DNA from 3 places in the Psychrobacter sp. AOP7-C1-14 genome. Region 2 is predicted to be linked to each of the others. Evidence: predicted binding sites of a transcription regulator. Region 2 holds the regulator's gene; each other region holds the start of a gene.
What was found. The regulator PhoB, encoded in region 2, activates phosphate uptake and scavenging genes when phosphate is short. The targets are predictions, from matches to a motif close to TGTCATNAANCTGTCATAA.

Region 1: the regulator PhoB is predicted to act here: its motif matches at 2,910-2,928, upstream of pstS (phosphate ABC transporter substrate-binding protein PstS).
Region 3: the regulator PhoB is predicted to act here: its motif matches at 4,237-4,255, upstream of ACT3QN_RS05055 (porin).

Annotation. Positions count from the first base shown of each region.
Region 1 covers NZ_JBQSVH010000002.1:102,187-108,170, forward strand. Annotated here, with positions in the region: gene pstA (phosphate ABC transporter permease PstA) at 1-446, opposite strand, end outside; gene pstC (phosphate ABC transporter permease subunit PstC) at 508-1,461, opposite strand; gene pstS (phosphate ABC transporter substrate-binding protein PstS) at 1,671-2,837, opposite strand; TPP riboswitch at 3,130-3,274, shown strand; gene thiC (phosphomethylpyrimidine synthase ThiC) at 3,521-5,647, shown strand; gene ACT3QN_RS03195 (fructose bisphosphate aldolase) at 5,743-5,984, opposite strand, start outside.
Region 2 covers NZ_JBQSVH010000012.1:47,169-53,152, forward strand. Annotated here, with positions in the region: gene fadA (acetyl-CoA C-acyltransferase FadA) at 1-43, shown strand, start outside; gene ACT3QN_RS09120 (isochorismatase family protein) at 348-923, shown strand; gene ACT3QN_RS09125 (HD domain-containing protein) at 1,163-1,792, shown strand; gene asd (archaetidylserine decarboxylase) at 1,887-2,723, opposite strand; gene dtd (D-aminoacyl-tRNA deacylase) at 2,837-3,289, shown strand; gene phoB (phosphate regulon transcriptional regulator PhoB) at 3,402-4,106, shown strand; gene phoR (phosphate regulon sensor histidine kinase PhoR) at 4,165-5,256, shown strand; gene ACT3QN_RS09150 (M23 family metallopeptidase) at 5,365-5,955, opposite strand.
Region 3 covers NZ_JBQSVH010000004.1:109,965-115,948, reverse strand. Annotated here, with positions in the region: gene ACT3QN_RS05070 (heavy-metal-associated domain-containing protein) at 1-19, opposite strand, end outside; gene kdsA (3-deoxy-8-phosphooctulonate synthase) at 47-922, opposite strand; gene ACT3QN_RS05060 (CTP synthase) at 1,153-2,787, opposite strand; gene ACT3QN_RS05055 (porin) at 2,978-4,099, opposite strand; gene ACT3QN_RS05050 (porin) at 4,348-5,394, opposite strand.

The DNA of each region.
Region 1 (5,984 bases), on a different contig from region 2:
AGTGCATAGATAAATAGACCGATGACAATTGATGGTGCTGACAATAAAATATCGTTTAAGAAGCGAGTGACATTGCCAAGCGTACTGCCTCTAGAAAACTCAGATAAGTAAATACCTGTCATAAGACCAATAGGCGCACCAATAAACAGTCCTGAAAATGCGAGCATCACCGAACCAACAATGGCATTACGTAAACCACCAGCACTCATCGGTGGTGGCGTATCAGCGGTAAAAATTGGCAGTTGTACCATGCCTTGGAAGCCTTCAACAAACAAAGTTACCAAAATCCATGACAACCAGAACAGGCCAAAAACCATCGCTGTCATAGCAAAGCCTAAACCTAACTTGTTGGTCAAGCGACGCTTGTTGTAAAGACTTTGATTGTAGCGGGTAGCACCGTTTGGCTTAGTTGGTAGTGGTGCATTGATCGCATTGTTAGCAGGCATAATGTTTATTTCCCATATCTTTTATCAATATCTATCAAGGTTCAATAAATCGGTAATAGACTTATCGGTTACCTGCTTTGTGATCCATGCGCATGAGCATCAGTTTTGCTAAAGACAACACAATGAAGGTAATGACAAATAAGATTAAGCCTAGATGTAGTAAAGATGCCAGATGTAGCTCACTAGACGCTTCAGCAAACTCATTGGCCAAGGCCGAGGTAATCGTCACACCAGAAGTAAATAGGCTTGGACTGATATTAAACGCATTACCAATCAAGAAAGTCACTGCCATCGTCTCACCCAATGCACGACCAAGACCCAAAATCACGCCGCCAACGACACCAGCTTTGGTATAAGGCAGAATAATTTTGAACATGACTTCCCAAGTTGTCGCACCCATACCATATGCAGACTCTTTAAGTAAATCTGGTACAACAGAGAAAACATCACGCATGGTGGCGGCGATGAACGGTATGATCATAATGGCAAGCACTAGGGACGCGGTAAACATACCCAATCCCATAGGCGCACCTGCAAAAAGCTTACCGACAATAGGTAAAGGGCCGATATGCTCAATGAACCACGGCTGAATGTGATCACCAAAGAATGGCGCAAATACAAATAATCCCCACATGCCATAGATGATAGATGGGATACCAGCCAATAACTCAATGGCGATACCAAGGGGTTTTTTGAGAAACTTAGGACACATCTCGGTTAAAAATATGGCAATACCGAAACTGACTGGAACAGCAATAACAATGGCGATAAATGAAGTAATTAAAGTACCGTAAATAGGCGCTAATGCACCGTATTCATTGGCAACTGTATCCCAATTATTACTGGTATAAAACCCCAAACCAAACTCTTGAATACTCGGCCATGCTCCAATAATTAGAGACACCAAAATGCCCCCTAGAGATAGGAGGACGAGTATGGCAAACGCTTTGGTAGAATTCACAAATAAAGCGTCGTAACGTTTTTGTTTAGCCAGTTGGGACCTTAAGTCTGTCATAAGTGTCTCAGCATTGAATGGGATGAATCGAAATATTAAAAAGATGTATCTCAGGTTTTAACACAACAAACTTAAACAGTATGAGTAAATATCTCTATCGAGATGTATTCAACAAATTTGCTGTGTTAAAACCTCTCAAACAACTACCGGAGAATAGTTATTCGAGAGGGTAACTTGTTGGATGCTAAATAGTATTTAGCAGAAACAAATTACTGAGCTGGCTTGTAAACAGGTTGTCCATCGCTACCTTGGACTTCATTCCACTTCTCTTTGAACAAGGCTACTGCTGTGTCAGAAAATGGTACGTAGTCTAATGCCATAGCATCATCATCACCTTGGCTATAAGCCCAGTCAAAGAAGTTCAACACGCCTGCGACTTGCTGAGGATTTTCTGGTTGCTTATGTACCAAGATAAAGGTCGCAGCAGCGATTGGCCATGCTTGGTCAGTCTCAGAGTTGGTGATGACCTTATAGAAGCCTTCTTGTTGTGACCAGTCAATATCACCTGCCGCAGCAAATGTCTCAGCAGATGGCTGTACGATGTTGCCAGCTGCATTTTCTAGCGCAGTATGTGACATTTTGTTTTGCTTAGCGTAAGCATACTCAACATAGCCGATAGAGTTTTTCATGCGGTTTACGTAGCTTGAAACACCTTCATTGCCTTTACCACCTGCACCAGTAGCAGAGGTCGGCCACTTAACAGTTTTATCAACGCCAACGGTGTCTTTCCAGTCTGGTGAAACCTTGGCAAGATAATCAGTAAAGTTGAAAGTCGTACCTGATCCATCTGAGCGGAAAACCGTTGTGATTGCTGCGTCTGGCAAGGTCAGGTCTGGGTTCATGGCTTGAATAGCAGGGTCATTCCAGTTACTGATTTTACCTAAATAGATATCGGCCAACGTTGTACCGTCCAGCTTTAGTGCACCTGGCTCAACGCCATCAATATTGACGATTGGTACCACACCACCGATGACTGTTGGGAACTGAATCAAACCTGCTTCGTCTAGCTCTTCAGGCGTCATCGGTGCATCAGAAGCACCGAAATCTACTGTTTTTGATTGAATTTGTTTGATACCACCAGATGAACCAATCGACTGATAGTTGACTTGGCCGCCGGTCGCAGCATTGTAGTCATATGACCATTTCGCGTAGATAGGCTGCGGGAACGACGCACCTGCACCTGTAATGTTCATAGCGATGTTTTCAGCAGATTTAAAATCTGACGTAGCAGAAGATGCTGTTTGAGAGGTTGTTTCAGCTGTTGTCACAGCGCTACTGCTAGTGTCAGCAGTTGGCTCTGTCGTATCTGTTGACTGATTACACGCCGTAAGCATTAATGTACAACTGACGGCCACTGCTAATAACGAATAACGCATGTAAGACTCCTGAAGTTTAACAACGGTATAAAAAAGCATTGCTTGTGATATGCGTGTTATCTTGCCAAATCTTTATGACACTTTAATGACAACTTCTAGAATCCTTAATTCGCTTTACATAATATTTGAACAATTTGTCTGCAGCCTAGTAATACTGAGCACCCTCACCTATTAACATCAGAAAAATTATTCACGAAAATATTGATCCGCGTGTGTGATATAGGATATTCACATCCAAATATCATTAGCTGTTACTACATAATTTTGTTAGTATAAAAACTGATTTACAACACTGACAGACTCGGGGTGCGGTGTATTTTTGGCTCACTTTATTAAATTTGCTTTATTAAAGTAGCTGCCTTGATACATTCGCTGAGAGATCACCCGCCGAACCTGATGCGGTTAGTACCGACGCAGGGAAGTCTTAAGCACTTTGTTATTTATGACAAAGGGCGCGTAGAAATACATTTTTATCGTCACTACTGTCTTAATATGCGTGATGCATAATCAGACAAGAAGAGAGGATATCAAGCTGCGTCCAATATTTGATGACCATCACTCGCGACAATTTTTTTGTCGATGGTGTTTGTTTATAATATAAACTTGTCTAGATGATGGATGCCTACCCCCGCAGATACTGGCGGTGTTGATTTTATTCAAAAACCAACACGCTAGGACAGCATATGACTACTGCAGACACCACCTCAATTGCACCGAAAGCCCAAACGCATAACTCAGCCGACAACACAACGCTTGCTTCAAATGCTACTGACACGAACAACGTCAAAGCAGATAAAAAAGCAGATGCGCTAAAAACCCCTGCTCACCGTGCCGCAAGTGATGCCCGTTTCGAAGAAGATGCGCGCGACTTACACCGTATTTTACCTGCCTCAAGAAAAGTCTATATCGAAGGCTCAAGACCTGACATTCAAGTACCGATGCGTGAAATTAGCTTGGCTGATACGCCTGTTGGCGGTGCTGGAGATAAAGACGGTGAGCATAATCCGCCATTTTATGTGTATGACACCTCAGGTGTATATACCGATCCTAATGTCGAAATTGACTTGACTAAAGGTCTACCAAAACTACGTGAAAGCTGGATAAATGAACGCGGTGATACCGAACAATTAAGCGGACTGTCTAGCTCTTACGGACAAGCTCGTGCCCGTGATATTACCACTGCCAACCTTAGATTCGCTCATATCGACAAACCAAGCCGTGCCAAAAATGTCGATGGAAAAGCTGGCAACGTCACGCAAATGTACTACGCGCGTCGCGGCATTATCACCCCCGAGATGGAATATATCGCCATACGCGAAACGCAAAAGCAGCATGAACTGACCGATATGCGTCAACACGATGGCGAAAGCTTCGGTGCAAACACGCCTCAAATTATCACCCCTGAATTTGTCCGTGATGAAGTGGCGGCTGGACGCGCAATTATCCCAAACAATATCAATCACCCTGAATCTGAGCCGATGATCATTGGGCGCAACTTTTTGGTGAAAATCAATGCCAATATCGGTAACTCAGCGTTGGGTTCATCTATTGATGAAGAAGTGTCCAAAATGACGTGGGCCACGCGTTGGGGTGCGGATACCATTATGGATTTATCGACAGGTAATCACATTCATGAAACCCGTGAGTGGCTAATCCGTAATTCGCCTGTGCCGATTGGTACGGTACCTATTTATCAAGCACTAGAAAAAGTCGATGGTGTGGCAGAGGACCTCACGTGGGAGATATTCCGTGATACGTTAATCGAGCAAGCAGAGCAAGGCGTAGATTACTTTACTATTCATGCTGGCGTACTATTACGCTATGTACCACTTACTGCAAAGCGCCTGACAGGTATCGTCTCTCGCGGTGGTTCTATCATGGCGCAATGGTGTCTAGCCCATCATAAAGAAAGCTTTTTATATACGCATTTCGAAGATATCTGCGAGATTATGAAACAGTACGATGTGGCATTTAGTTTAGGTGATGGCCTACGTCCTGGCTGCTTGCAAGATGCCAATGATGAAGCACAGTTCGGTGAGCTACGTACGCTTGGTGAATTGACCAAGGTCGCATGGGAGCACGATGTACAGGTGATGATCGAAGGCCCTGGACACGTCGCGATGAACCGCATAAAAGAAAACATGGACTTGCAACTTGAGCTGTGTGCTGACGCGCCTTTCTATACTTTAGGGCCATTAACAACAGACATCGCCCCAGGCTATGACCATATCACGAGCGCCATCGGGGCAGCGATGATTGGTTGGTTTGGTACAGCGATGCTGTGCTATGTCACGCCAAAAGAACACTTGGGTTTACCGAACAAAAAAGACGTCAAAGATGGCATCATCACCTATAAGATTGCTGCGCACGCTGCTGACCTTGCTAAAGGTCATCCAGGAGCACAGGCACGTGATAACGCACTGTCTAAAGCACGTTTCGAGTTCCGCTGGGATGATCAGTTCAATCTGGCGCTCGATCCTGATACTGCACGCGAATATCACGATGAAACGTTGCCGAAAGACGCACACAAATCGGCACATTTTTGCTCTATGTGTGGCCCTAAGTTTTGCTCAATGAAAATCACTCAAAACGTGCGTGAATATGCAGCAGGGTTAGATAAAGATGCTACCAACCAAAGAGTAACGCCGCAAACGGGCGACTTAACCGAGGCTGGTCACCTAATCAAAGAGGTAGATACAGAGCTTGTCGGACAAGTTGGTGAAGCTACTGCTGAGGAAATTCGCCAAGGCATGGCTGAAATGACTAAAAAATATAACAACGAAGGACGTCAGTTATATAAAGAGGTGTAGAATTTTATAACTCTATTAAAGAACAGCCTTACCAAAGAAAAGCCCGAGCCTGACCGTCAGGTTCGGGCTTTTTATTGTCGGTTGATACCATACTACTAAACTTTCGACGCCTGATAAATCTCTTCGATAGAATTATTGATAGTGTCAGCAAACTCGCTATCACTTTGTTGCTTACTCAAGCCTTCGGTAAAGGCACGCGAGAAGCTCGCAATCATACCTGGGTTTTGTTTGAGCTTAGCGCAAGCATCGCTACGATTATAACCACCCGATAGCGCCACGACTTTGAGTACGTTTGGATGATCAATCAGCTCCTGATAAAACCCTGCCTCTTCTGGTA
Region 2 (5,984 bases):
TGGTCTTGGCCAAGGTATCGCTACTGTTATTGAACGTGTTTAATATTGAGTATTTCATATAGTCTCATTTGTATGAGTAAGACTATTTAAACATTCAATAAGTAGTTACCTGCTAATAAAAAACCTCTAGTCATAATGGCTGGAGGTTTTTTTATGGGTTAAATTAATATTTAGCCAGTTAGTAAATCATGGATTCGAAAACCAAAGTATTACAGCGATTAAAAATTATCTCCATTGACGCATTCATGAAACTATGACTAAATAAGAGAAAGATGAACCGTGGCAATGTTTATGATAATTCTAAAATAGCTTTTAGTTGAAACTGTCAGCCGTACAAGGAGTGTACTATGTCTACTATGATTAATGATCGTACCTATCGAATCGCTCGTGAGAATACCCAAGCAATGATTGTTGATGTGCAAGAGCGCTTAACGCCGCATATCTATGATCACGAAAATATCATCAAAAAAACCATTACTCTTATTAAAGGGCTACAGGCGCTCAATGTTCCCATCATGCTCAATGAGCAATATAAAAAAGGCTTGGGCGATACCTTGCCAGAGCTACGCGAAGTACTCGAAGAAGATAATGCCAAGAGCTTTGAAAAGGTGACGTTTAGTGCCTGCGATAACAATGATTCATGGCACCATTTGGCCCAGCAAAACCGAAGCACTGTGCTACTTTTTGGTGCTGAGGCGCATGTATGTATCATGCAGACAGCACTAGATTTGTTAGACAATGGGATGCAGCCTGTTATTATCGGTGATGCGGTAGGTTCTCGTTTTCCTTATGACAAGAAGCAAGCAATTCGCCGTATTCGCCGTGCGGGTGGGGTAATCAGCACTGTCGAATCAATATTATTTGAGTTGTGCCGTAGCAGTGAGGATCCTGCATTTAAAACCATTATTAATCTAATTAAGTAGGTGGTTAGGCTTTAGTTGCTTAAAGACTTGGATAAATAGGGACTCAATTTAATAATTTATCTTCTAACTTATAATAGATAGCGCTTGGTAAAATAAGCGCTATTTTTTTGATAACGGTAATAGTCTTTTGGTCATTGTTAGATAACAAACTAACTATAATACCTTGAACAATGGAACTTAAAATCGCTAGAACTTATAAGCATTAAAACCAATAACTAGAGAAAACCAGAGAAAAAATAATGTCGCAAGCCAGCTCTATATCACTCACTAATTCCGAATCTACTTCACATATCAACATCGACGAGGTTACTCATTTCTTATTGGAGTTAGATGCGCTCAAACGCGTGAATCGCCGCAGCTATGTGACACAGACTACTCGCAAAGAAAACTCTGCTGAACATTCTTGGCATTTAGCGATGGCCTGTTGGTCAATTGCTGAATTATTTGCGCTAGACGTCAATCATGAAAAGTTGCTGAAGATGGCATTAGTCCATGATTTGGGTGAAATTGATGCGGGCGATACTTTTTTGTATGCTGATACGCGTACTGATGCACACGTTGAAGAACGTGCAGGCATTGCCAGATTGCAACGTGAGAGAGGCAATGGTATTAGTGATTTGAGTGAGGTTTGGGAAGCGCAGGAAACAGGAAACAGCAAAGAAAGCCAGTTGCTCAGAGTCATTGATCGCTTATTGCCGTTTTTACTTAACCTAAATACCAACGGTAAAACGTGGGTTGAGCTTGGTGTTACGCGCTCGCAGGTGGCGGGTGCTCATGCATTTATCAAAGATAGCTTCCCTCCTATCCATGATTGGCTCTCACGTAATATTAAATATGCCACTCAACAGGGCTGGCTGATTGATGCGTAAATTTATATAAATAGCAGGTATAAAAAAAGCCCAGTTAAGCATGATGAGGTACGCTTAACTGGGCTAATATTTTGATCGTTTTTATATAAGTATGCTATTGAGCGTTTGCCATTCCTAGCAATTGACCCATTTGCACGATGCCATTGGCTTGCATACTCTCTAGCCAATCAGCCTTTGCTGCTTTTGGTAATACCACGATAGCCGTTGAGCCCAAATAGAAGCGTCCAAGCTCTTCGCCTGCTGCAAACTGCATGTCATGATCGGACTCAAATATGTCATCAGTACGAGCAATCTTGCCAGTGGCGACAGTTTCAATACCAGCAACGATCATAGCGCCAACCATCACAACGGCTGCTTTGCCATACTTGGTATCAAACATACAGACCAAACGCTCATTACGCGCAAACAAATCCGGCACATTAGCCGCCGTAGTATTGTTGACCGAAAACAGGGTGCCAGGTACATATCGAGTCTTGGTCAATGTGCCGGTAAATGGCATATGCACACGGTGATAATTACTAGGTGCCAAGTAGATGGTCGCAAAACTACCATCAGCAAAATAACTGCCATCTTCACTATCAGCAAGCAATTGGCCGATATCATAGTGACGACCTTTTGCTTGCAGTAGCTTGTGGTCTTCGATTTGTCCTAGCTGAGAGATAATACCGTCCGCAGGACTCACGATACCGTTTGCAGTGGCGTCGATGGCACGAGCGTCTTCTCTAAGCTCGCGGGTAAAAAAGTCATTAAAACTTTCGTAAGCGTTCAGACTTTGGCGCTCGTACTCGTCTAAGCTTATGTTATAAGCTTTGGCAAAGCTACGAATAAAAGTGCGTTTGACATAAGGGTGGCGACTGGCGGCCAAACGACCAGCGACTTTACTGAGCTTTTGCTGCGGTACAAGCTGTTGTAAGGTGGTAAATACATTCATAATAAGGCTACCAAAATAAGGTGTAATGTAATAAATAATAGTCAAGTTAATGACGGTATTTTATCATGGACAGCATATTATTGTATGGCCATAATCTGTTAAGGAATCAGTAAATGAAAGCACTCATACAACGGGTGAAGCGCGCTAGTGTGGTTGTTGACCAGCAGTGTATTGGTGAGATTGAGCATGGGGTATTGGCGTATATCGGCTTGGGTCACGAAGACGATTTTGCTGCTGCACAGCGTATGATCGATAAAATACTGACTTATCGTATTTTTGAAAATGATGACGATCCTACCAAATTTGGTAAACTGGATAAAAACGTTCAGCAGGTTGGTGGAGGGCTATTATTAGTCTCGCAATTTACCTTGATGGCAAAAACAGACAAAGGTCGTCGACCAGACTTTGGTGGTGCGATGGCACCTGCTGCTGCGCAAGCGCTATTTGAACAACTGGTCGATTATGCCAAAACCAAGCATTCGAACGTAGCAACGGGTCAGTTTGGTGCGGATATGCAAGTGTCGAGCGTCAATGATGGGCCGCTTAATTTTTTGTTAGAAATCTGATTTTAGAGTGTCATCAAGCTGTCATAATTAATCCGTTTAATAGATAGAGACTGGTGAGTATATATCGCCTTTTTACATGCTAGATTTTGTCCGCTAACACCGAGAATGTCCTATGTATAATGAGCAAATTTTGATTGTTGAAGATGAGCCTGCGATTCGTGAAATGGTTGTCATGACGCTAGAGATGGCTGGATTTGATAGCTTGCAAGCAGCTGACGTGTCAGAGGCGCATCAGCAAGTGGTCGATCACAGACCGTCGTTAATACTATTAGATTGGATGTTACCGGGTGACAAGAGCGGTGTGGATTTTTGTCGCATGCTAAAAAACGACGAGCTACTCTCTGAAATACCCGTCATTATGCTAACGGCAAAAAGTGAAGAAGATAGTAAGGTACATGGTCTTGATGCAGGCGCAGATGATTATATGACCAAGCCTTTTTCGACTCGTGAACTGATTTCTAGAATCAAAGCTGTACTACGTCGTAGTAGCGCGATGAGTAGCGACAAACCTATCGAAATTGGACAGTTAAGTTTAGATACCAAAAGCCAGCGAGTGACAGCTGCGGGTAAAATCGTTGATGTGGGACCTACAGAATATCGCCTATTGGCATTTTTCATGAGCCACCCTGAGCGCGCCTATACACGAACGCAGCTACTGGATCAGGTATGGGGTGGTAATGTATATATTGAAGATCGAACCATCGATGTGCATATCAAACGTCTACGTAAATTACTGCGGCCTTATGAGTGTGATACATTGATACAGACGGTACGTGGAACAGGCTATCGATTTTCTAGCCTGATTGAGCCGAGTTAATCTTGTACAAATAATGCCGCAGCAATATTGAGGCAGCGGATAGTAGTAAGGATAAAAAATGGACAAGATAGCGCCAGCACAAAGTGAGCAATCAGCTTTACTAGAGCAAATCTCTACTCAAAGTACAGCAGAGCAACTCAAAAAAATTGGCAGTGCACTACGAGCCTTGCGCGATGCCGTGATTCTGCTCAATAACAATGACGGCCTAGAATGGTGGAATCAAGCAGCACAAGACTTATTACTGCTGCAACCAGAAGATAAAGGTCAGAACATCTTTGACTTTATCGCCGTGCCTGAGTTTCGCCAGTATTATGAAGGCACAACGATACCTAACGATGGCGTCCATATAGAATCATGGCGAGATCCTAGCCGATACCTGAAGTGCGAATTGACCCCTTTCGGCGATGAAAAACTGCTGTTTGTATACGATGTGACCCGCCTGCGGCACTTAGAACAAATGCGTCAGGATTTTGTGGCGAATGTCTCACACGAGCTTAGAACACCCTTAACTGTAATGATGGGCTATCTGGAAAATTTCTCCGATCAGCCAGATATGCCGCCACAATGGCGTCGCGGTTTTGAGTTGATGACGCAGCAAACTGCCCGTATGAACAGAATCGTAAATGACTTACTACTATTGTCTAAAATTGAGATTGAAGAATCGCACGAGCTGCATTACATCGATATGACTAAGCTACTGACCAATATCTACGACGATGCACAAGCGTATAACCAAGCGTACAAACACATTATTCATTTGCATATAGATACCTATGACGGGTTATACGGGTCAGAGATGTACTTGAATAGCGCATTGTCTAACTTGGTGATCAATGCAATAAAATATACGCCAAAGGGTGGCAATATCACTATCAGTTGGACAAGGACGTCTGATGGCTGTCGTTTCGCTGTCGAAGACGATGGCATCGGTATTGCGCCAGAGCATATCGCCCGTTTGACAGAGCGTTTCTATCGTATTGACAAAGGCCGTAGCCGTGCAACAGGCGGTACAGGGTTGGGATTAGCGATTGTAAAACACGTATTGCACCAGCACGAAGCGCAATTGCAAATCGATTCAGTAGAAGGGGAAGGATCAACATTTAGTGTGGTATTTCCTTCAAACTATGTCAGATCTGCTACGGCCAATTAATGTAATTTCTGACCTATATTAAGGATAGTTTTTCGGTAGCAGTTTCTTGATTAATATAAACCTAGCACTACTTTAAATTAGGCTCAACGATATACTTTCAAATATCTATCAATCCTTTTGCAAAAGTGGATAAGGGTTCACCGCACTGCCGTTAATATAGATCCCATAATGCACGTGTGGCGGAGTTCCTTTTGCATTACCGCTATCACCCACATAACCTATCACATCGCCTTGGTTTACCCAGTCATTGGGGGAGATGTCAGCATAGTCTTCTAGATGAGCGTAGTAATGTCCTGCACCGCCTGGTCCTACCACCACGACCACACGTCCACCCAATGTATTCTCACCAACCTTGCTTACCACGCCTTGCGTAGTCGACTGCACGGGAGTATTGCGCGGCGCAAAGATATCGATACCTTCGTGGGAGCGACCTTGGCTACGTGCAGCGCCCCAAGTATCGGTCAGGTTTCGTTCTGGCAGTGGACTAGGTAAGCTGTTTTCTGTTGGCAGTTCTTGTTGCAATAGACTCAATTGCTGCCATTTGGCAACCACAAATGATTGCGTTTGTTGACTGATACTGGGTAGCAGTTTATCGAAGACAAATAATAGTGCTAGCAATACGGTAGCCTTAACCAATAGGCTGATTAAACGACTAAAAAAAGAGGGTCTGGGAGGCTGGTTGTTTCCGTCTGCTAGCATTAACGTCTCTTATATATTTTATGTTGTTT
Region 3 (5,984 bases), on a different contig from region 2:
GTGTCATCTGAATTGCCATTGTATAGCCCTCTTATCACTTACCGTACTAATGAGTATCTAATACTTCAAAACCTTTGACTAAGTCATCAATTTGCTTGAGCTGACGCAAGAACGGCTCTAATTGGCTCATACGCAGCGCACATGGACCATCGCATTTTGCAGTTTCTGGATTTGGATGCGCTTCCAAAAACAACCCTGCTAACCCTGTAGCCATACCTGCACGAGCAAGCGTTGTAATCTGCTCACGACGTCCACCAGCGCTGTCACTACGTGCACCTGGCTGCTGTAGGCTATGGGTTACATCAAAAAATACCGGAATATCCATCTGCTTCATGGTATCAAAACCAAGCATATCAACGACCAGATTATTATATCCAAAGGCACTACCACGCTCACAAAGTATGAGCTTATCATTACCGCCCTCTAAGCACTTATTGACGATATGACGCATTTCATGGGGGGCCAAAAACTGCGCCTTTTTAATGTTAATAATGGCATCTGTTTTTGCCATCGCATGTACTAGGTCCGTCTGACGTGACAAAAACGCAGGTAGCTGAATAATATCAGCCACTTCAGCGACTGGTGCTGCTTGATAGGGTTCATGCACATCCGTGATAATCGGTACTTGGAATTTTTCTTTGATTTGACCTAACCAATCGATCCCCTGCTCTAAACCAGGTCCACGGTACGAATGTAGACTTGAACGATTGGCTTTATCAAAGCTCGCTTTAAAAACATAGTCGATACCTAGGCGCTGGCAAATATCAACATACTGCTCAGCAATCTCAAACGCCAATTCTTTAGACTCTAAAACATTCATACCACCGAACAATACGAAAGGCTGGTCGTTACCAATGTTAATCGTATCGTTGCTAGGAGTATTAAGCGTGATATGTGATTGCGCGGACAATAAATTTTCCATGAAGCCGTTACCTCTTATTTTGTTATTGATATGTCTGTCCCATATTGTAACCGATAGCCCAATTAAAAAAAGTATGCAAGCGTAATTAGACGTCATTAGTCAAAATGATTACTGGCTAATAACAACAAACAGTTTAAATTAAGCAAAAAAAAGACCGATCCGAAGATCAGTCTTTTTTAATAAATACTTTTACTCTGCACTACTTTATAAGAGTTACTTTTCTATAAGAACTACTTTGTTTCGCTATGGTTCTTAGCAGCTTTTACAAAGCTATTAAACAGTGGATGACCACCACGTGGAGAGCTAGTGAACTCTGGATGGAACTGTACAGCAACAAACCATGGATGCTCAGAAATCTCAACCGACTCTACCAAATGCTGCTTGGCAGAATAACCAGATATGGTCATACCTGCTTGCTCTAATGGCTCGATGTAACGGTTATTCATCTCATAGCGATGACGATGACGCTCAGTGATATTGCTCGCACCGTAAATTTGGCTTAGCTTACTACCAGAAACCAGTTCTGCTTGCTGTGCGCCTAGACGCATCGTGCCGCCAAGGTCTGAATCATCACTACGAATCTGTAACTCGCCGCGCTCATCTAACCACTCAGTGATCAGACCAATGATAGGCTCAGCGGTCTTACGATCAAACTCAGAAGAGTTGGCATTAATATTAAGTACATTACGCGCATACTCAATCACAGCCAACTGCATACCAAGGCAAATGCCTAGATACGGAACATTATTTTCACGAGCATAAGTGATGGCTTTTATCTTACCCATCGTACCGCGCTCACCAAAACCGCCTGGTACTAAGATAGCATCAGCATCGTTTAGCTGCGCAAGTAAAGTGTCATCATCTTCTAGACGTTCAGCATCGATGTAGTCAATCTTCACATCTACTTTATGCGTGATACCTGCGTGTAGCAACGCTTCGTTAATAGACTTATAAGCATCTGGTAGCTCAACATATTTGCCAACCATTGCAACAGTCACTGCTCCTTCTGGATTCAACTGGGCTTCAACCACTTTGTCCCAATCGCTCAAATCAGCTTCAGGCACATCAAGACCGAAACGCTCACAGATTAAATCATCAAGATCTTGCTCGTGTAAGGTGCGCGGTATCTGATAAATACTTTGGGCATCTTCACACATGATGACCGCACGCTCTTCTACATTGGTAAATAGCGCAATTTTGCGACGGTTGTCTTGTGAGATATGATGATCAGAGCGGCAAATTAAGATATCAGGCTGTAGGCCAATAGAGCGCAGCTCTTTTACTGAATGCTGCGTTGGCTTAGTTTTGGTTTCACCCGCGCTAGCAATATAAGGTACTAAAGTAAGATGCATTAGCATAGCTCTATTACGGCCAAGCTCTACTTGCATCTGACGTACGGCTTCCATGAAAGGAAGTGATTCGATATCACCAACCGTACCGCCAATCTCGATAATAGCGATATCATACCCTTCGCCACTGGCAAGGATTTTGTTTTTGATTTCATCAGTAATATGCGGAATAACCTGTACAGTGCCGCCTAGATACTCACCACGACGTTCTTTATTCAACACGTTCTGATAAATACGACCACTGGTAAAGTTATTACTCTTACTCATTTTTGAGTGACGTAAAAAGCGCTCGTAATAACCCAAATCTAAATCGGTCTCTGCGCCATCTTCAGTGACGAATACTTCACCATGCTGGAACGGGCTCATTGTACCTGGATCGACGTTAATATACGGATCCATTTTGGTCATCGTGACAGTCACGCCACGTGCTTCTAAGACCGCTGCAAGAGAAGCTGCGGTGATACCTTTTCCTAGTGAGGACACTACCCCACCGGTCACGAATATAAACTTGGTCATAGTACTCTGTCGGTAATTGGTAAAGAAGGATTTTACTAAAAATACGCCATAAAATATAGGGCAAAAATGCAAACTGTCTGAAACTCTTATGTTTTCGTGCTGGTAGCAAACATTTTTCTATTATTAAAACGCTACGCAACAAAAAACTCACCCCGAAGGATGAGTTTTTTGTTGCGTTGTCTAATATTTTTTAGAATTTATATTCTAAACCGCCACCGATAGCGAATACATCCGCATCACCGCGTGCAACAACTTCTTCAGAAGTATTGTCGTCATAGTCTCTGACTACTAAGAGACCATTTTCTAAATCTGCAGAGTTTTTACCGATATAAGCATGTGCAATCATATTGTCTTTAAATTTATACTTACCGCCCAATACGATCTGGTCAGAATCATTGCCGCCTAGACCTGCTAAGTTCTCAGTCTTATCATACTGTAGGTAAACAGAAGCTGGACGTGAGAAGTTGGTTAGACCCATTTCAGCACTGACCACCAAACCTTTCTCTTCATCGTTTGAGTCATCAAAATCTACTTGTTGGTATAGCGCGCCTAACTTCACTGGATAAGCCACGTATTTACCTAGGTCGACACTAGCACTACCGCGTAAAATTTCACCTGTGACACTCATATCTTTGTCATACCCAACACCTGCGGTAAAACCAGTACCTGGATCGAACATTAACGAAGCACCGAAGCCACTATCGCGATCACTACTATCAGAAACAAAAGACTCATCAGCGCCATACTGTAGTGCAAGCTCTACTGGTAAATCGTTGTATTTGGGAGCAATCCACACGATTGAGTTATTGATACGCTCACCATCAGTCAAGGTAAGTGCTTCAGTTAGTGTGTTGCTATTACCTAAAGAGCTCGAACCAATGTTATCCCAATACCCTTCATTTACAGTCACATTGTTAACATAATCAGAGACTGAATAGTTACGACCGAATCGGAATTGGCCAAAGTTTTCGTTGTTTAAACCCAGATAAGTGTCGCGACTTTTGAAACCAATGTTATCTGAACCACTGTCATCGATTTTAATACCATACTCTAATTGATAGATGACGTCTGTATTGGCAGTTATTGCTTCAGATCCTTTGAACCCTAAACGTGAAGAGTGTGAGCTAACTTGTACAGAGTCGTTATCTTCATTGACATAGATAGCATCATTTGGCAAATCCATCGACTGGCGATCAAGTTCAGCATTGACATAGTTAGCAGTCACAAATGCCTTACCGTAGACAGTTGGGGCTGCTTGAACAGTAGAAACTGATAGCGTTGCAATTGCTGAAGCTAAAAGTAATTTTTTCAAAGGATATCTCCACTTTACGATTTGAGTGATAAATGGTCTAAGATCATTAGATATGTAATAGTTTCAGGTTGTATACCTTTGAAACCATAATATATAGCGAGCCATAAGAACTGCTTAGACATAACTTTACCAAGCAAATATTACAGTAAGATGAAAAAACCAAAGTTTACATAGTAGCTATGATTCTTTATGACATAAAAAAACTCACCCCGAAGGATGAGTTTTTTATAATCTAATTAAGTGTGATATTAGAATAAGTATTCTAGACCGCCACCCAATGCGAAGATATCAAGATCAGTGTTGCTAGCTCCGTCTTCGGCAGAGTTGTTACCGATATAAGCATGAGCAATCATGTTGTCTTTGAAGTTGTATTTACCACCTACAACTACTTGATCTGAATCACGGTTGTCAATACCAGCTAGGTTTTCAGTACCGTTGTACTGTACGTATACAGAGGCTGGACGAGCAAAGTTGTTTAGACCCATTTCAGCACTTACGATTAAACCTTTTTCGTCTTCAGCACCGTCATCGAAGTCAGTTACTTGATACATAGCACCTAGCATAACTGGTGCAGTCATATATTTACCTAGATCAACAGTTGCACTACCACGTAGAAGATCACCAGCTTGGCTCATGTCTTTTTCATACGCAACACCAGCAGTGAAGCCAGTACCTTGGTCAAACATTAATGAAGCACCGTAGCCGCTGTCGCGGTCATCACTGTCAGAAACGAATGTCTCATCAGCACCATATTGTAGAGCAAGCTCTAAAGGCAAGCCGTTGTATTTAGGCGCAATCCAAACGATAGAGTCATTAACACGACCGCCATCAGCCATAGTTACAGCGTCAAGTACATCGCCTTCCATATCAAGGTTACTAACACCTAGGTTATCCCAGTAACCTTCAGTCACAGTCACGTTGTTGATGTAGTCAGTTACTGAGTAGTTACGACCAAAACGGAACTGACCAAAGTCTTTATTGTCTAGACCAAGATAGGTATCACGGCTTTTAAAACCAATGTTGTCATCATTACCATCAATAGCGATACCATATTCTAACTGATAGATAACATCAGTGTTAGCAGTAATCGCTTCAGAACCTTTGAAACCAAGGCGTGAGATGTTTGAGTTAACTTGTACTGAATCGCTATCTACGTCATATAAATCATCACTACCATCACGGTCAGCGTTGATGTAGTCAGCAGTAACGAATGCTTTACCATATACAGTTGGTGCTGCATTGGCTGCAGATACAGATAGGGCTGCGATTGCTGTAGCTAAAAGTAGTTTTTTCATGGGGTATCTCCACTTTACAATTGTAGTAATGAGCAAGCTATTATTAGCTGGCGCCCATAATGGTATCGTCACAAATCCTCAAAGATATAATGTGTAACTGGCTACCGAGATTAGTCAGAAACAAGTGTGGCGAATTGCTATTACAGTAAGGTAAAAAACCATGACACACATGACTGGGATTAAATAACGCAACTGCCATGTAACGTTTGGTCTTTATTGCTCCGTGCGTAACATCCGTTACCAAACTCATACTTCGAGTACAAGCATATCAACTTTGACATAATTTGCAACATATTTTTTTGCTTTTTCGATACATCCATTATCGAATAACAAATAACGCCTTATATTTGAGCAATCGCTAAAAAACTTCTATTTACTCAATTAGATACGAATACCACTGGTTAATACCAATACTAATAGTCTTAAATTATTGTAATGGATATCAGTCAGTCGACCAAAACAAAGCGCTATTTATAGATAAATAAATAGCGCTTACAACAGCCTTATGACTTATTTTTGACACATTTCACAGTTACAAACAAGCAAGAATAATTATCATACTTGCTCGTTTGGTATGCCCTAATATGAAT